2 regions of the Dactylosporangium sp. NPDC005555 genome follow, and region 2 is predicted to be linked to the other one. Evidence: riboswitches for the same ligand, from Rfam matches in the RefSeq annotation. Region 2 holds a riboswitch; the other holds the start of a gene.
The links. Region 2 has a riboswitch for glycine ahead of gcvP (aminomethyl-transferring glycine dehydrogenase). Riboswitches for the same ligand answer to the same signal wherever they lie in the genome.
Positions count from the first base shown of each region.

Region 1: another riboswitch for glycine. It lies ahead of ABZS58_RS47745 (hypothetical protein); the one in region 2 lies ahead of gcvP (aminomethyl-transferring glycine dehydrogenase).

Region 1 covers NZ_JBEXDG010000091.1:16,726-24,411, reverse strand. Annotated here, with positions in the region: gene ABZS58_RS47765 (CARDB domain-containing protein) at 1-1,858, shown strand, start outside; gene ABZS58_RS47760 (DUF3662 and FHA domain-containing protein) at 1,966-2,655, opposite strand; gene ABZS58_RS47755 (cellulase family glycosylhydrolase) at 2,881-4,308, shown strand; gene ABZS58_RS47750 (lytic polysaccharide monooxygenase) at 4,666-5,742, opposite strand; glycine riboswitch at 5,967-6,060, shown strand; gene ABZS58_RS47745 (hypothetical protein) at 6,217-6,462, shown strand; gene gcvH (glycine cleavage system protein GcvH) at 6,468-6,827, shown strand; gene ABZS58_RS47735 (L-serine ammonia-lyase) at 6,833-7,686, shown strand, end outside.
Region 2 covers NZ_JBEXDG010000051.1:1,855-9,540, forward strand. Annotated here, with positions in the region: gene ABZS58_RS38375 (LysR family transcriptional regulator) at 1-655, shown strand, start outside; gene ABZS58_RS38380 (DUF1800 domain-containing protein) at 780-2,210, shown strand; gene ABZS58_RS38385 (DUF1501 domain-containing protein) at 2,207-3,475, shown strand; gene ABZS58_RS38390 (hypothetical protein) at 3,730-4,791, shown strand; glycine riboswitch at 4,889-4,983, shown strand; gene gcvP (aminomethyl-transferring glycine dehydrogenase) at 5,056-7,686, shown strand, end outside.

The DNA of each region.
Region 1 (7,686 bases), on a different contig from region 2:
CGCGATCAGCGGCACCTGGACCGCGACCAGCGGCGGCGCGACCATCACCGCGACCGCCGACGCCACGAACGTGGTCGCGGAGACCAACGAGAGCAACAACACCTTCACGCAGTCGATCGTGGTCGGGCGCGGCGCCGCGGTGCCGTACACCTCCTACGAGGCCGAGGCCGGCCAGTACCAGGGCACCCTGGTCACCGCCGACCCGCTGCGGACCTTCGGGCACACCAACTTCGGCACCGAGTCCTCGGGCCGCGCGTCGGTGCGCCTGAACAGCCAGGGCAACTACGTCGAGTTCACCTCGACCAACGCCGCCAACTCGATCGTGGTGCGCAACTCGGTGCCGGACTCCGCGTCCGGTGGCGGCGCGGACTACACGATCAGCCTGTACGCGAACAACGTCTTCGTCCAGAAGATCACGCTGTCGTCGAAGTACAGCTGGCTGTACGGCACCACCGACGACACCGAGTCGCTGTCGAACTCGCCGCAGGCCAACGCCCGCCGCCTGTTCGACGAGTCGCACGCGCTGCTCGCCTCGTCGTATCCGGCCGGCACCAAGTTCAAGCTGCAGCGTGACGCCGGGGACAACGCGTCCTTCTACTACATCGACCTGATCGACCTGGAGCAGGTGGCGCCGGCGATCAGCCAGCCCGCCGGTTGCACCTCGATCACCACGTACGGTGCGGTGCCGAACGACGGCATCGACGACAGCGCCGCCATCCAGCGGGCCGTCAACGACGACATGAACGGCGTCATCACCTGCGTCTGGATCCCGGCCGGTCAGTGGCGGCAGGAGCAGAAGATCCTGTCCGTCGACCCGACCCGCGGCCAGTACAACCAGAAGGGCATCCGCAACGTCACCATCCGCGGTGCCGGCATGTGGCACTCGACGCTCTACACGCTGACCGAGCCGCAGAACGTGGTGGGCAACATCAACCACCCGCACGAGGGCAACGTCGGCTTCGACATCGACGACTCCACGCAGATCTCGGACATCGCCATCTTCGGCGGTACCACGAACCGCGCCAACCGTGGCCACGGCCTCAACGGACGGTTCGGCAAGAACACCAAGATCAGCAACGTGTGGATCGAGCACGTCAACGTCGGCGCCTGGGTCGGCCGCGACTACAGCGACACCCCGGCGTACTGGAACCCGGCCGACGGCCTCGAGTTCTCCGGGATGCGCATCCGCAACACGTTCGCGGACGGCATCAACTTCTCCAACGGCTCGCGCAACTCCAAGGTGTTCAACTCGTCGTTCCGTACGACCGGTGACGACTCCCTGGCGATCTGGGCGAACCCGCGGGTGAAGGACGCGACGCTGGACATCGCGCACGACAACCACTTCACCAACAACACCGTCCAGCTCCCGTGGCGCGCCAACGGCATCGCCATCTACGGCGGCTACGGCAACGGCGCGGAGAACAACCTCGTCTACGACACGATGAACTACCCGGGCATCATGCTGGCCACGGACCACTCGCCGCAGCCCTTCAGCGGCACCACGGTCCTGTCCAACAACGGCCTGTACCGCTGCGGCGGCGTGTTCTGGAACGAGGACCAGGAGTTCGGCGCGATCACGCTGTTCCCCTCCACGCTCGACATCGTCGGCGTCACCATCCGCGACACCGACATCATCGACTCGACGTATGACGGCATCCAGTTCAAGAACGGCGGCGGCAACATGCCGAACGTCGCCATCACGAACGTCCGCATCGACAAGTCGAACAACGGCGCCGGCATCCTCGCGATGTCCGGAGCCCGCGGCACCGCCAACCTGACCAACGTCACCATCACCAACTCCGCCGACGGCAACATCGTCAAGGAGCCCGGCTCGCAGTTCGTCATCAACGGCGGCTGATCACCCGGCGCGGGCCCGTCACCGGAAGGTGGCGGGCCCGCTTTTCCATGATCCGGAAGAGTCGTTGTCGCCCTGACGACGACAAGTCTTCCGGATCATGAAGGGCGTCAGGACGAGTGCTGGACCTGGACCAGGAGGCGGGTGGTGCCGATGAGGATCTCGTCGCCGGGGTTGACCGTGACGGTGGTGACCTTGTGGCCGTTGACCTTCGAGCCGTTGGCGGAGCCCAGGTCGGTCAGGGTGAGGCGGTTGCCGTCGAAGTCGAGGCGGGCGTGCTGGCGGGAGGCGCCGGTGTCGGCGAGGCGCAGGTCGGCCTGCTCGCCGCGGCCGATCACGGTGCTGCCGCGCTGGATGGCGTGGGCGGAGCCGTCGTCGGTGACGAGGCGGACACCGCTGTCGGGGCCGCGGCGGGTGCGCTGGTCGGCGCCGGTGTAGACCTGGGCGTCGACACGGAAGAGGCCGGTCTCGAGGTTCTCGCCCCGGGACACCTCGACGAGGATGTCGCCGTAGACGGCCCAGCCCTGTTCGCCGATGTACTCCGCCTGCGACTGGGCGAGCTCCCGGGCCAGGGCGGCGGCGTAGGCGGCGAGCCGGTCGTGGTCGGCGGGGGACAGGACGATCACGTAGCGGTTGGGGACCAGGATCCGGCCGCCGGCGATGCTGGTCTTGCCCGCGTTCGCCTCGGTCTGCATGGCGTTGAGGATCTCCACCGGGTGGACGACACCCTTGAACACCTTGGCGAACGCGCCCTCGACCATGCCTTCGAGACGCTTCTCGAACCGCTGCAGCCCGCTCACGCCGACACCTCCGCTCCGCTCCGGCGTCGCCGCGAGCGCCACCCTGTGCATATGGTGAGCGGGCCCGCGGCCCGCTCACGCCATCAACGGTAGCGCCCATGAACGTTTCATGGCCGTCGTGGTGCCGACAAACGCCGCTGACCTGGGAAAAGGACCGGATCGAGGGTGTCCCGGGACACCGGTGCGACTGGCGTCACCTGCGCAAAGACCCCAGGATCGCCGGTCATGAAGGTCTTGCACAAGCGTGGACTCCTCGCGGTGGGCGCCGCCACCGCCCTCGCGGTCACCGGGATCGTCGTCCTGCCCGCCGTCAACGCGTCCGCCGCGAGCGGCTGCCGGGTCGCGTACACGGTGAACCAGTGGCCGGGCGGGTTCACCGGCAACATCACGATCACCAACCTCGGCGACGCCGTCAACGGCTGGACCCTCGGCTGGACGTTCCCCGACGCGGGACAGAAGGTCGGCCAGGGCTGGTCGGCGACGTTCAGCCAGAGCGGGTCCGCCGTCACGGCCCGCAGCCTCGACTACAACGGCAGCCTCGCCACCGGCGCGTCGACGGGCATCGGGTTCAACGGCACGTGGACGAGCGCCAACCCGACCCCGGCGGCGTTCACCCTCAACGGCGTGACCTGCACCGGCACGGTGACGAACAGCCCGACGCCGAGCAGGACGCCGAGCCAGTCGCCGAGCACCAGCACCAGCCCGAGCCAGCCGCCGCAGGGCGGCACGCCCCTCGCGGCGAACGGGCAGCTGCACGTGTGCGGCGTCAACCTCTGCAACCAGAACAACAAGGCGATCCAGCTGCGGGGCATGAGCACCCACGGCATCCAGTGGTTCGCGTCCTGCGTCAACAACGCGTCGGTCTCCGCGCTCGCGGACGACTGGAAGGCCGACCTGCTGCGGATCGCGATGTACGTGCAGGAGCAGGGCTACGAGACGAACCCGGCCGCGTTCACCAACCAGGTGAACCAGTACGTGGACCTCGCCGAGTCCAAGGGCCTGTACGCGATCATCGACTTCCACACGCTGACGCCGGGCGACCCGAACTACAACCTCGACCGGGCGAAGACGTTCTTCGCCGCGGTGGCGCAGCGCAACGCGAACAAGAAGAACGTCATCTACGAGATCGCCAACGAGCCCAACGGCGTCACGTGGCAGCAGATCAAGACGTACGCGGACCAGGTCATCCCCGTCATCCGGGCGGCCGACCCCGACGCGGTCGTCATCGTCGGCACCCGCGGCTGGTCGTCGCTGGGCGTGTCCAACGGCTCCGACGAGAACGAGATCGTGGCCAACCCGGTGAACGCGACGAACATCATGTACGCGTTCCACTTCTACGCCGCGTCGCACACCGACAACTACCGCAGCGTCGTGTCCCGCGCGGCGGGCCGGCTGCCGCTGTTCGTGACGGAGTTCGGCACGGTCACCGCGACCGGCGGCGGCAACGTCGACCTGGGCAGCAGCACCGCCTGGCTGGACCTGCTCGACTCGAAGAAGATCAGCTACGCGAACTGGACGTACTCGGACGCGAACGAGAGCAGCGCGGCGTTCAACCCGGGCACGTGCTCGGCGGGCAGCTTCACCAACCCGTCGTCGCTGAGCACGTCGGGCGCGTGGGTCCGCAGCCGGATCCGCACCCCCGACAACTTCTGATCACGGCGAAGCGGGACGGGTGAGCAACTGACCCGTCCCGCTTCACCATGTGTGCGTCGATGCGCATGACGTCGGCCCCGGACACGGGCGGGCACCGGCATCCACGAGCCCCCCGTAGGTGGACAGGCACCCCCGCGGTCCCGGTGTCCGCGAGGAGCTTCGCGGTGGACCGGACATGCGCCGGGAGCGCCGTCGACGACGGGCCGAAGACCGTGGTGACGCCGCCGGTGCGGAGAACGTCGGTGCCCGGCAGCGGGACCGCTGCCGGGCACCGACGTGGGCGTTACGCACGAGCACCTGGTGTTGCACGTACACCGGGCGCGAACAGCTGTCCCGGACCTGGACCGGTGTGCGAGGTCAGGTGGCGGTGCAGGTCACCGCCGGAGCGGTGTTGGTGCCGGACCAGGAGCCGTTGAAGCCGAAGCTCGTGGACTGCCCGGCGCCGAGCTTGCCGTTGTAGCTCATGTTCGCGGCGGTCGACACGGCGCCGCTGGAGGTGATCGCCGCGTTCCAGAACGAGGTGACCGTCTGCCCGTTGGCCCAGGTGAGCCTCACCGTCCAGCCGTTGGTGCCGGCGCCGCCGGCGGTGACGGTCACGTTGGCCCCGAACCCGCCGGCCCACTCGCTGGTCTTGGCGTAGGACGCCGTGCAGCCGCCGGGCGGGACGCTGGTGGACCGGGACGGCGACGCCGACGCGGACGGCGACGCCGACGGGCTGGTGGACCGCGACGGCGACGCGGACGCGCTACCGGAAGGACCGGGCCCGGTGCCGCCGGTGAAGATGACGTCACTGCAGAAGTAGTACGACTGGTCCAGGTGGCTGGCCTGCCAGATCGTGTACATGACGTGCCGGCCGGTCCGGCTGCCGGCGTTGACCTGCGCCTGGTACTGCGGCGCCGGCGCGTACCGGCCGGTGCTGTTGACCAGCTCGAGGCTCGCCCACGTCAGCGGCTGCGTCGTCGGGTCGAACCCCTGCTTCGTGATGTAGACGCGCAGGTAGTCGGCGCCGTGCTGGGCGGCGTCGGTCAGGGTCAGCGTGAAGTTGTTCGGCTTCGTCGCGGCGACCCACGCGCCGACGGTGTCCATCGACGCGTACCGGCCGTTCTGCGTCCGGCCGCCGCTGCACAGCTGGCCGTCGGGGATCGCGGCCTGGTGGTTGCCGGCGACGCCCTCACGGTAGAGGCCGTTCCAGTTCCACATGGTGTCCGGGTTGGCCTGCCACGCCTGGGCGCACATCGGGTCGGTCTGGGACATGTTCGGGTTCTGGAAGTCGCTGCCCCATCGGGCCCAGCAGCCGTAGTTGCGCGACGGCGGGTCGGTGACCGAGCCGTGCGCGGAAGCGGGACTCTGGGCGGCGACGACCGCGACGACCGCGGCGGCGAGGGCCACCGCCGCGCCGGCGGCGACTGTCTTGAAGCGGGCTGAAAGTTGCACAGGGAACTCCGTCACGTCGATGCGAAATGCGTGCATGGCGACGCCTGCGATGCAGCTCAGAGGCTGTCCGCGGCGCTGTGCGGCTCCCGTGGACATTCTACCCACTGCATGGATCACCGTGAATGCGCGGCGGAAAGGTGTCCCGGGCCGGGGCACTGTTGCGGGCTTGACGGGGCCGGGTGGCGGGTCTTACGGTCCAGATCACAACCACATATCGCGCTGCACGACCCGCGACGGGAGAGCCCTCGGTCAGTCCGAGGCGCCGAAGGAGCAACGTTCTCCCCAGAATCTCTCAGGCATCGGTACCGCCGCGGTCAGGCGACTCTGGAAAGTCAGGACGACGGTTGTCCTGCGCCCACGGTGCAAACCGCCCGTTGTCGACGGGCGGCGAAGCTCTCAGGCTCCGATGACAGAGCGGGGAGGTCACCCAGCAGGGTGCCGTCCGCGACGGCATCCGGACCCAGGGAGCCTCTCGTGACACCGCTGCTCGACGTGCACCGCGATCCGGGCGCCACGCCCACCTTCCCCGACGACCTGGTCGTCCACCTCCTGGCGGAACGCCGCTCCCCGCATGCCGCGAACACCGCGGACCCCGCCGTGTTCTTCGCCGTGCCATGCGGGCACGCCGGCGGGTCCTTCGACGTCGCCGGGCGGGACGTGCTCCCGGCGCGGACCCCGCTCACCACCGGGCCGCTGCCCCTCCACTCCTCGCAGAAATGAGCGTCATGTCCGCGATCCCGCCGCACCTGCGCTACACCCGCGACCACGAATGGCTGCTCGACGGTCGGGTGGGCATCACGGCGTACGCCGCCGCCGCGCTCGGCGACGTCGTCCACGTGCAGCTGCCCGAGGTCGGGGCGACCGTCACCGCCGGCACGCCCTGCGGCGAGATCGAGTCCACCAAGTCCGTCAGCGACCTCGTCGCCCCCGCCGACGGTGTCGTCGTCTCGGTCAACGCCGTGCTGGCCGGCGAACCGGGGCTGGTCAACGACGACCCGTACGAGCGCGGCTGGCTCTTCGAGCTCGACCTCACCGGCACGCCCGACCTCCTCGACGCCGCCGGCTACGCCGCCCTGGTCGGGTGAGCGGGGTGGCCGCCTCGACCCTGAGCGCGTTCGACCTGTACTCCGTCGGCATCGGACCCTCGTCGTCACACACCGTCGGCCCGATGCGCGCCGCCCGCCGCTTCGCGACGGCGCTCGCCGGCCCGGTCGGGCGGGTGCGGGCGGAGCTGTTCGGCTCGCTCGGCGCCACCGGCCACGGCCACGGCTCGGCCAAGGCCGTCGTGCTCGGCCTGCTCGGCGAGGACCCGGCGACGGTGGACACCGACAGCGCCGACGAACTGGTCGCCGCCGTCCGGGCCACCGGCCGGCTCCGCCTTCCCGGCGGGTCGCTCGTGCCGTTCTCCGTCGACGACGACGTGGTCCTGCACCGGCGCAAGTCCCTGCCCGAACACCCCAACGGCATGCGCTTCCAGGCCTTCTCCGCCGACGGCGCCGCGCTGCTGGAGAAGACCTACTTCTCCGTCGGCGGCGGGTTCGTCGTCGGCGACACCGGCGTCGTCGCCGACACCACGGTCCTGCCGCACCCCTTCACGACCGGCGGTGAGCTGCTCGCCCTGTGCCACGAGCTCTCGATGCCGGTGAGTTCGCTGATGTACGCCAACGAGCGCGCCTGGCGCCCCGACTCCGAGACCCGGGCCGGCCTGCTGCACCTGTGGTCCGTCATGCAGGAATGCGTCGACCGCGGCTGCAACCGCTCCCTGGACGGTGTCCTGCCCGGCGGCCTGCGCGTGCCGCGACGCGCCCCGGCGCTGTTCCGCGACCTCAAGAGCTCCGTGGGCCACGATCCGCTCCGCGTGCTCGACTGGGTGAACCTTTACGCGCTCGCCGTCAACGAGGAGAACGCGTCCGGCGGCCGCATCGTCACCGCCCCCACCAACGG
Region 2 (7,686 bases):
ACGCGCGACCGCCGCGCTCGCCGCCACCCGCACCGGCCTGTCCGGGCCGCTGCGCATCGGTGCGTTCCCGACCGCGATGCGGACCCTGCTGCCCGGCGCGCTCGTCGCCCTCGCCGGCGAGCACCCCGCGCTCGACCTCACCGTCGACGAGCTCGACCCGGCGCTCGTCCCGGCCCGCCTCCGCGACGGCACCCTCGACGTCGCGCTCGTCCACGACTACGACCTCGTCCCGATCGTCCCCGACCCGGCCCTGGACACCGCGCCGCTGCTCGAGGAGACGATGTACCTCGCCGCGACCCGTCCCCTCGAGCTGCGGGAGTGCCGCGACGAGCCGTGGATCCTCGCCGGGCCCGGCACGCTGTGCCACACGATGACGATCCGCGCGTGCGAGGCCGCCGGGTTCCTGCCCCGCGCCCGGCACCACGCCGACGACTTCGTCACCGTCCTGACCCTCGTCGCCGCCGGTCAGGGCGTCGCCGTCGTGCCCTCCCTCGCGCTGCGCCCGCTGCTGGGCGGAGGGCACCCCGTCGTCGACGGCGTCGTGCTGACGCCCCTCGGCACCAAACGGCGGACCAGGTTCGCCTACCGGGCCGGCACCGGCGCGCACCCGTCGATCGCCGCGTTCGTCGCCGCCGTCCGTACCGCCGCCGAATGAACGGAACCGAATGACCCACCGGGATGAACGGCCGAATGAATGACGCGGTGCGGAGCGGTTGCCGGGCAGGAGCGCGGCGGGCACCTCCGTCAGGCCGGCCGCAGGCGTGTCGACGTAGGACGGCGTGACCGTCTTCACCCCTCAGGACCCGGTCCTGCACCTGCTGCGCCGCGCCACCTACGGGCCGACCCCCGACGGCGAGGCCGAGCTGCGCTCGCTCGGCGCCGCCGCCTGGCTGGACCGGCAGCTCGCCCCGGCGGGCATCGACGACGCCGCGTGCACGAAGCTGCTCGCCCGGTTCCCGCTGATCGGCCTCGACATCAGCGCCCTCCGGGCCAGGGTGAAGGCCGGCACGATGAAGAACGGCGGCTGGGACGCGATGCAGGAGCTCGGCTCCGCCGCCGTCGCCCGCGCCGCGTGGAGCAAGCGGCAGCTGCTCGAGGTCATGGTCGACGTGTGGTCGAACCACCTCAACGTCACCTGCCCGTCCAGCGACGTGTGGGACAGTCGCGGCTCCTACGACGCGCTGATCCGCACGCACGCCCTCGGCCGGTTCGCCGACCTGCTCAAGGCGAGCGCCACCTCCCCGGCGATGCTGTCCTACCTGGACAACCGCAGCTCCACGAAGGCGAAGCCGAACGAGAACTACGCCCGCGAGCTCATGGAGCTGCACACCGTCGGCCTCATCTACACCGAGGTGGACGTGAAGGACGCCGCGCGCCTGCTCACCGGCCTCACCGTCGACAAGGCCACGGGCCTGTACAAGTTCGACGCCACGCAGCACGCGACCGGCGCTGTCACCATCCTCGGCTGGCGGCACGACAACGCCACCGCCGGCGGCGGCGAGACGGCCGCGCTGCAGTTCGTCGAGATGCTCGCCCAGCACCCCGCGACCGCCGAGCGCGTCGCCCGCAAACTCTGCGTCCGGTTCGTCTCCGACGATCCACCGGCCGCGCTCGTCCAGCGGCTGCGGCAGGTGTACGTGCAGCAGAAGTCGGCGATCGCCCCGGTCCTGCGGGCGCTGTTCACGTCGGCGGAGTTCGCCGCGTCCGTGGGCGCGAAGGTCCGCACCCCGTTCGAGGACCTCATCGGCACCGTCCGCGTCCTGGGCCTGCAGCCGGAGGCGACCGGCACCGAGGGCGTCCGCGCCCTGTACAACTATCTCGTCGCCGCCGGTCACGCGCCGATGCGGTGGGCGCCGCCGAACGGGTACCCGGACGTCGCCGCCGCCTGGACCGCGCCTTCCGGGCTGCTCATCCGCTGGAACGCGCACCTGAACCTGGCCGCCGGGTGGTACCCGAAGCAGCTGGTCCGGCCCGCGTCGATGCTCGCGTCGCTGGTGCCGGCGCTGCCGCCGACGCACGGTGCCTTCGTCGACGCCCTGGCGACCCGGCTCGTCGGCACCACTCTGCAACCGGCGCACCGCGACGCGCTGCTCAGTTTCCTCGGCAAGACGCCGACAAGTCCCCTGAAGGCGAAGGACCCCGCCGTCACCGGCAGGCTGCCGCACCTCATCGCCCTCATCCTCGACTCGCCCTACTTCCTGGCCAGGTGACCGTGTTGAACGCTTGCTGCACGACGGACGCTACGACCGCTGGTCTCTCGCGCCGGGGCCTGCTGGGGCGCGCCGCCGTCATCGGTGCGGGCGCCGCGCTCACCGGCCTGGTGGGGGAGGGCCTCGCCACCCGGCTGGCGTTCGCCAGCACCCCGTACACCGGCGACACCATCGTCGTGCTGTCGCTGCGTGGAGGGTTCGACGGGCTGTCCGCCGTCGTCCCGATCGGCGACCCCGACTACTACGCCGCCCGGCCGACCATCGCGGTGCCGAAGGCGTCGGTGATCGCCGGGGACGGGATGTTCGGCCTGCACCCGGCGTTCGCGCCGCTGCTGGCCCGCTGGAACGCCGGCACGTTCGGCGCCGTGCACGCCGTCGGCCAGCCCAACCCGTCCCGCTCCCACTTCCAGGCGATGGAGGAGATGGAGCGCGCCGCCGCCGGCACGTCCGTGCGCACCGGCTGGCTCGACCGGATGCTCGGCGTCGCCGGCGCGGTTTCGCCGACCGCCGGCGTCGCCATGGGCGCCACCTCACCGGCGCGGGCGTTCGCCGGCCCGTCCCCGGACGTGTCGATGTCGTCCGTCGACGGGTTCGCCCTGTCCGGCAACGACGTGAAGACCCCGATGGCCGCGACGATCGCCAAGCTCTTCGACGGCGCCCCGGCGGTCATGGCCGACCCGGCCCGCGCCGTCAACGCCACCCTCGGCACGGTCGCCGCACTGGGCAGGTACACGCCGGCCGCCACCTACCCGGCGACCGCCCTCGGCCGGGCCCTGTGCGACGTGGCCCGCCTGGTGAAGTCGAACGTCGGCCTGATGGCGGCGACCGTCGACTTCGGCGACTGGGACATGCACGAGGGGCTCGGCGGCCCCGCCAAGGGCCAGCGGATGCACGACCACCTGACCGAGCTCGCCCTCGCCCTGGAAGCGTTCGCCGCCGACCTGGGCGACGCCTTCAAGCGCGTCACCCTGGTCACGCTCAGCGAGTTCGGCCGCCGCGTCGCGGAGAACGGCTCCCGCGGCGTCGACCACGGCAACGGCAACGCCATGCTCCTGCTCGGCGGCAACGTCCGCGGCGGCCGCGTCCACGGCACCTGGCCCGGCCTCGCCCCGGCGAAGCTGACGGCCGGGGACCTCGCCTCGACCACCGACTACCGCTCCGTCATCGGCGAGCTCCTGCAACGCCGCTGCGGCGTCGGCTCCCTGACCAACATCTTCCCGGACGTCACCCCCTCCTCGTACGACCTGGCCGTCGTCCGCAGGTGAGGTCCGCCGCAGCGGTGGATGTGGGCGCCGGAACCGCGCCGTCCGGTTCGCGAGCGGGGCGGGCCGGACGGGGACACGCGAAGGGTGGATGTCCGGTGAGGGGCGCATCCGACGATCGGACGCCATCCTGCTGCGTCCGGTCCATCGGCGTGGCACAGGGCGGAGCGAGTTGGTGGTGAGCGGCACGGCGGACAGCCGGTCCGGGTATCGTGCGCGCTTGTCCGTGAGGATCGGGGGCCGACCCGAGGAGGATCATGAGGCGCAATGCCGCGCTGGCCGTCGTTGTCGTGTTCGCCGTGAGTGCGGGCGTGTCCGGTTGCAGCTCGTCGAAGGACGGCAGGGCGGCCCCGGCGACGGGGGCGTCGTCCTCGGCGGTCGGGCCGGCCGGGTCGCAGGAGGCGGCCGGCGTCCTGGGGTCCGCGAGCCAGTCCGCGTCGGCGCAGAGCGGCGCCTGCACGGTCTTCCCCGCCGACAACGTCTGGCGTGCTGATGTGTCGAAGCTGCCCGTGCACCGTGACTCGGCGGCGTGGGTGGCCAGCATCGGCGCGTCCGCGCACGCGCACCCCGACTTCGGCGCGGGCCTGATCGACGGCGCGCCCTTCGGCATCCCGATCACGACCGTCGGCGCCGGCCAGGCGGGCGTCAAGGTCACCTTCGACTACGCCGACGAGAGCGACAAGGGCCCCTACCCGATCCCGCGCAACGCCCGCGTCGAGGGCGGCGCGAACGCCGACGGGGACCGGCATGTCATCGTCCACGACACGGCGGCCTGCAAGGCCTACGAGCTCTACGACGCGCACCCGAACCAGGACGGCTCGTGGAAGGCGGGCTCCGGCGCCGTCTACGACCTGCGCCGCAACGACCTGCGCAAGGCCGGCTGGACCTCCGCCGACGCCGCGGGTCTGTCCATCCTCGCCGGTCTGGCCCGCGCCGATGAGGCTGCCGCCGGCAAGGTCGGCCACGCGATCCGCTTCACCGCGCCGCGCACGAAGAAGGCCTACATCTGGCCCGCCCGGCACGCCGCGTCGTCGTCGACCGACGCCGCGCTGCCCCCGATGGGTGCCCGCTTCCGCCTGAAGGCCTCCGTCGACATCTCCAAGTTTCCTCCCCAGGCCCGCGCGATCGCGCAGGCGCTCAAGCAGCACGGCGCGATCCTTGCGGACAACGGCTCGCCCTGGTTCTTCTCAGGGACCCAGGACGACAAGTGGAGCAACGATCAGCTCAACGCCCTCAAGTCCCTGACCGGCAAGGACTTCGAGGCCGTCGACAGCTCCCTGCTGATGGTCGACGCCAACTCCGCCCGCTGCCGCCCCTGAACCATACACCTAGCTTCCTAGGATGCCCTAGCGGCTGTGGCGTCGACCACGGGTGCGTGACCATGGTCGAAGAACCGGTAGATTAGGTGACGCCGGCAATACCCGCGCGGGAGAGATCGTCTGAATTCAGGGCGACGCCGAAGGGGCAAATCCTCCCCGGAACCTCTCAGGCAGAAGGACCGCGACGGGTTGGCACCTCTGGAGGCCACACGACAGAGGGGGAGGGACGCGTTTCCCCGACCCCGGATCGAAAGAGTGTGGCCAATGACCAGTTTCGCCAGCCGGCACATCGGACCGTCGCCGGACGATCAGTCCGAGATGCTCAAGACCGTCGGGTATGAGTCCGTCGAGGCGCTGATGACCGCCGCGATCCCCGGCTCGATCCGCTGGCACCAGCCGCTCGGCCTTCCGATGGCGGCGTCCGAGGCCGAGGTGCTGGGGGAGCTGCGCGCCCTCGCTGCGGCGAACCGGACCCTGGTCAGCATGATCGGCCTGGGCTACTACGGCACGCACACGCCGCCGGTCATCGTGCGCAACGTGCTCGAGGACCCGTCGTGGTACACGGCGTACACGCCGTACCAGCCGGAGATCAGCCAGGGGCGCCTCGAGGCACTGCTGAACTTCCAGACGGTGATCACCGACCTGACGGGCCTGCCGGTCGCGGGCGCGTCGCTGCTCGACGAGGCGACCGCGGCCGCCGAGGCGATGACCCTGGCCAGGCGCTCGTCGAAGGTCAAGACCGACGTGTACGTCGTCGACAAGGACGTCCTCCCGCAGACCCTCGCCGTCATCCGGACCCGCGCCGAGCCGTTGAACATCACCGTGCGGACCGTCGACGTCGACGGGGACCCGCTGCCGGACGAGTTCTTCGGCCTGCACCTGCAGTACCCGGGAGCATCCGGCGCCGTGCGGGACCTCGAAGCGCTGACGGCGGCGGCCCACGAGAAGGGCGCGATCGTCACCTTCGCCGCCGACCTGCTCGCCCTGTGCCTGCTGCGTGAGCCCGGAGCGTTCGGGGCGGACGTCGCCGTCGGCAGCGCGCAGCGGTTCGGGGTGCCGATGGGCTTCGGCGGGCCGCACGCCGGCTACATGTCCGTCCGCAAGGGCCTGGAGCGCACCATGCCCGGCCGGCTCGTCGGCGTGTCGAAGGACGCGGACGGCGCCCCGGCGTACCGGCTGGCCCTGCAGACCCGTGAGCAGCACATCCGCCGGGAGAAGGCGACCAGCAACATCTGCACCGCGCAGGTCCTCCTCGCCGTGACGGCCAGCATGTACGCGGTGTACCACGGGCCCGACGGGCTGCGGGAGATCGCGTCGCGGACCCACGACATGGCGGTCCGGCTCGCCGCGGGCCTGCGCGCCGGCGGTGTCACCGTCGAGCACGAGGCGTTCTTCGACACGGTGACGGCCGTGGTGCCGGGCGGAGCGCGGGCGATCACGGAGAAGGCCGCGGAGCGGGGGATCAACCTACGGCAGGTGGACGACGACCGGGTCGGGATGGCGTGCGACGAGACGACCACGTTCGGGCACCTGCGTGACGTCCTCGCCGCGTTCGGCCTGGCGCACGTCGACGTCACGGCGCTGGACACCGCCGACGCCGTCCCCGGGCGGCTGCGGCGCGCGAGTGACTACCTGAGCCACCCGGTGTTCAGCACGCACCGGTCGGAGACGGCGATGCTGCGGTACCTCAAGCGTCTCTCCGACATGGACTACGCGCTGGACCGGGGCATGATCCCGCTCGGCTCATGCACGATGAAGCTCAACGCGACCGCCGAGATGGAGCCGATCACCTGGCCCGAGTTCGCCAACGTCCACCCGTTCGCGCCGGCGGCGCAGACCCAGGGGTACCGGAAGCTGATCGACGACCTGGAGCGGTGGCTGGCGGAGGTGACCGGCTACGACGCCGTGTCGCTGCAGCCGAACGCGGGGTCGCAGGGCGAGCTGGCGGGTCTCCTGGCCATCCGGGCGTATCACCACTCGCGGGGCGACACGGGACGCGACATGTGCCTGATTCCGTCCAGCGCCCACGGGACGAATGCCGCCAGTGCCGTCATGGCGGGCCTGCGGGTCGCGGTCGTGGCCTGCGACGAGCTGGGCAACGTCGACCTCGGCGACCTCGAGGCGAAGATCGAGCTGCACCGGGACCGCCTCGCCGCGATCATGGTGACGTATCCGTCCACGCACGGCGTGTACGAGACCGGCATCGCCGACCTGTGCGCCAAGGTCCACGAGGCCGGCGGCCAGGTGTATGTCGACGGCGCGAACCTCAACGCCCTGCTCGGCTACGCGAAGCCGGGCCGGTTCGGGGCGGACGTGTCGCACCTGAACCTGCACAAGACCTTCTGCATCCCGCACGGCGGCGGCGGCCCCGGCGTCGGGCCGGTCGCGGTCCGCGCTCACCTGGCGGCGTTCCTGCCGTCACACCCGATCCTGGCGGACAGCGCCCCGGTCGGGCCGGTGTCGGCGGCGCCGTGGGGTTCGGCGGGGATCCTGCCGATCCCGTGGGCGTACCTGCGGCTGATGGGCCCCGACGGCCTGGCGAAGGCGACCGCGACGGCGGTCCTGGCGGCGAACTACGTGGCGGCGCGGCTGCGGGGGCACTACCCCGTGCTGTACAGCGGCAGCGAGGGCCTCGTCGCGCACGAGTGCATCCTCGATCTGCGGACGATCACGAAGGCGACCGGGGTCAGCGTCGCGGACGTCGCGAAGCGGCTCATCGACTACGGCTTCCACGCGCCGACCATGTCGTTCCCGGTGTCGGGGACGCTGATGGTCGAGCCGACGGAGAGCGAGGACCTGGCCGAGCTCGACCGATTCTGTGACGCGATGATCGCGATCCGTGAGGAGATCGACCGGGTGGCGTCCGGTGTGTGGCCGGCCGGGGACAACCCGCTC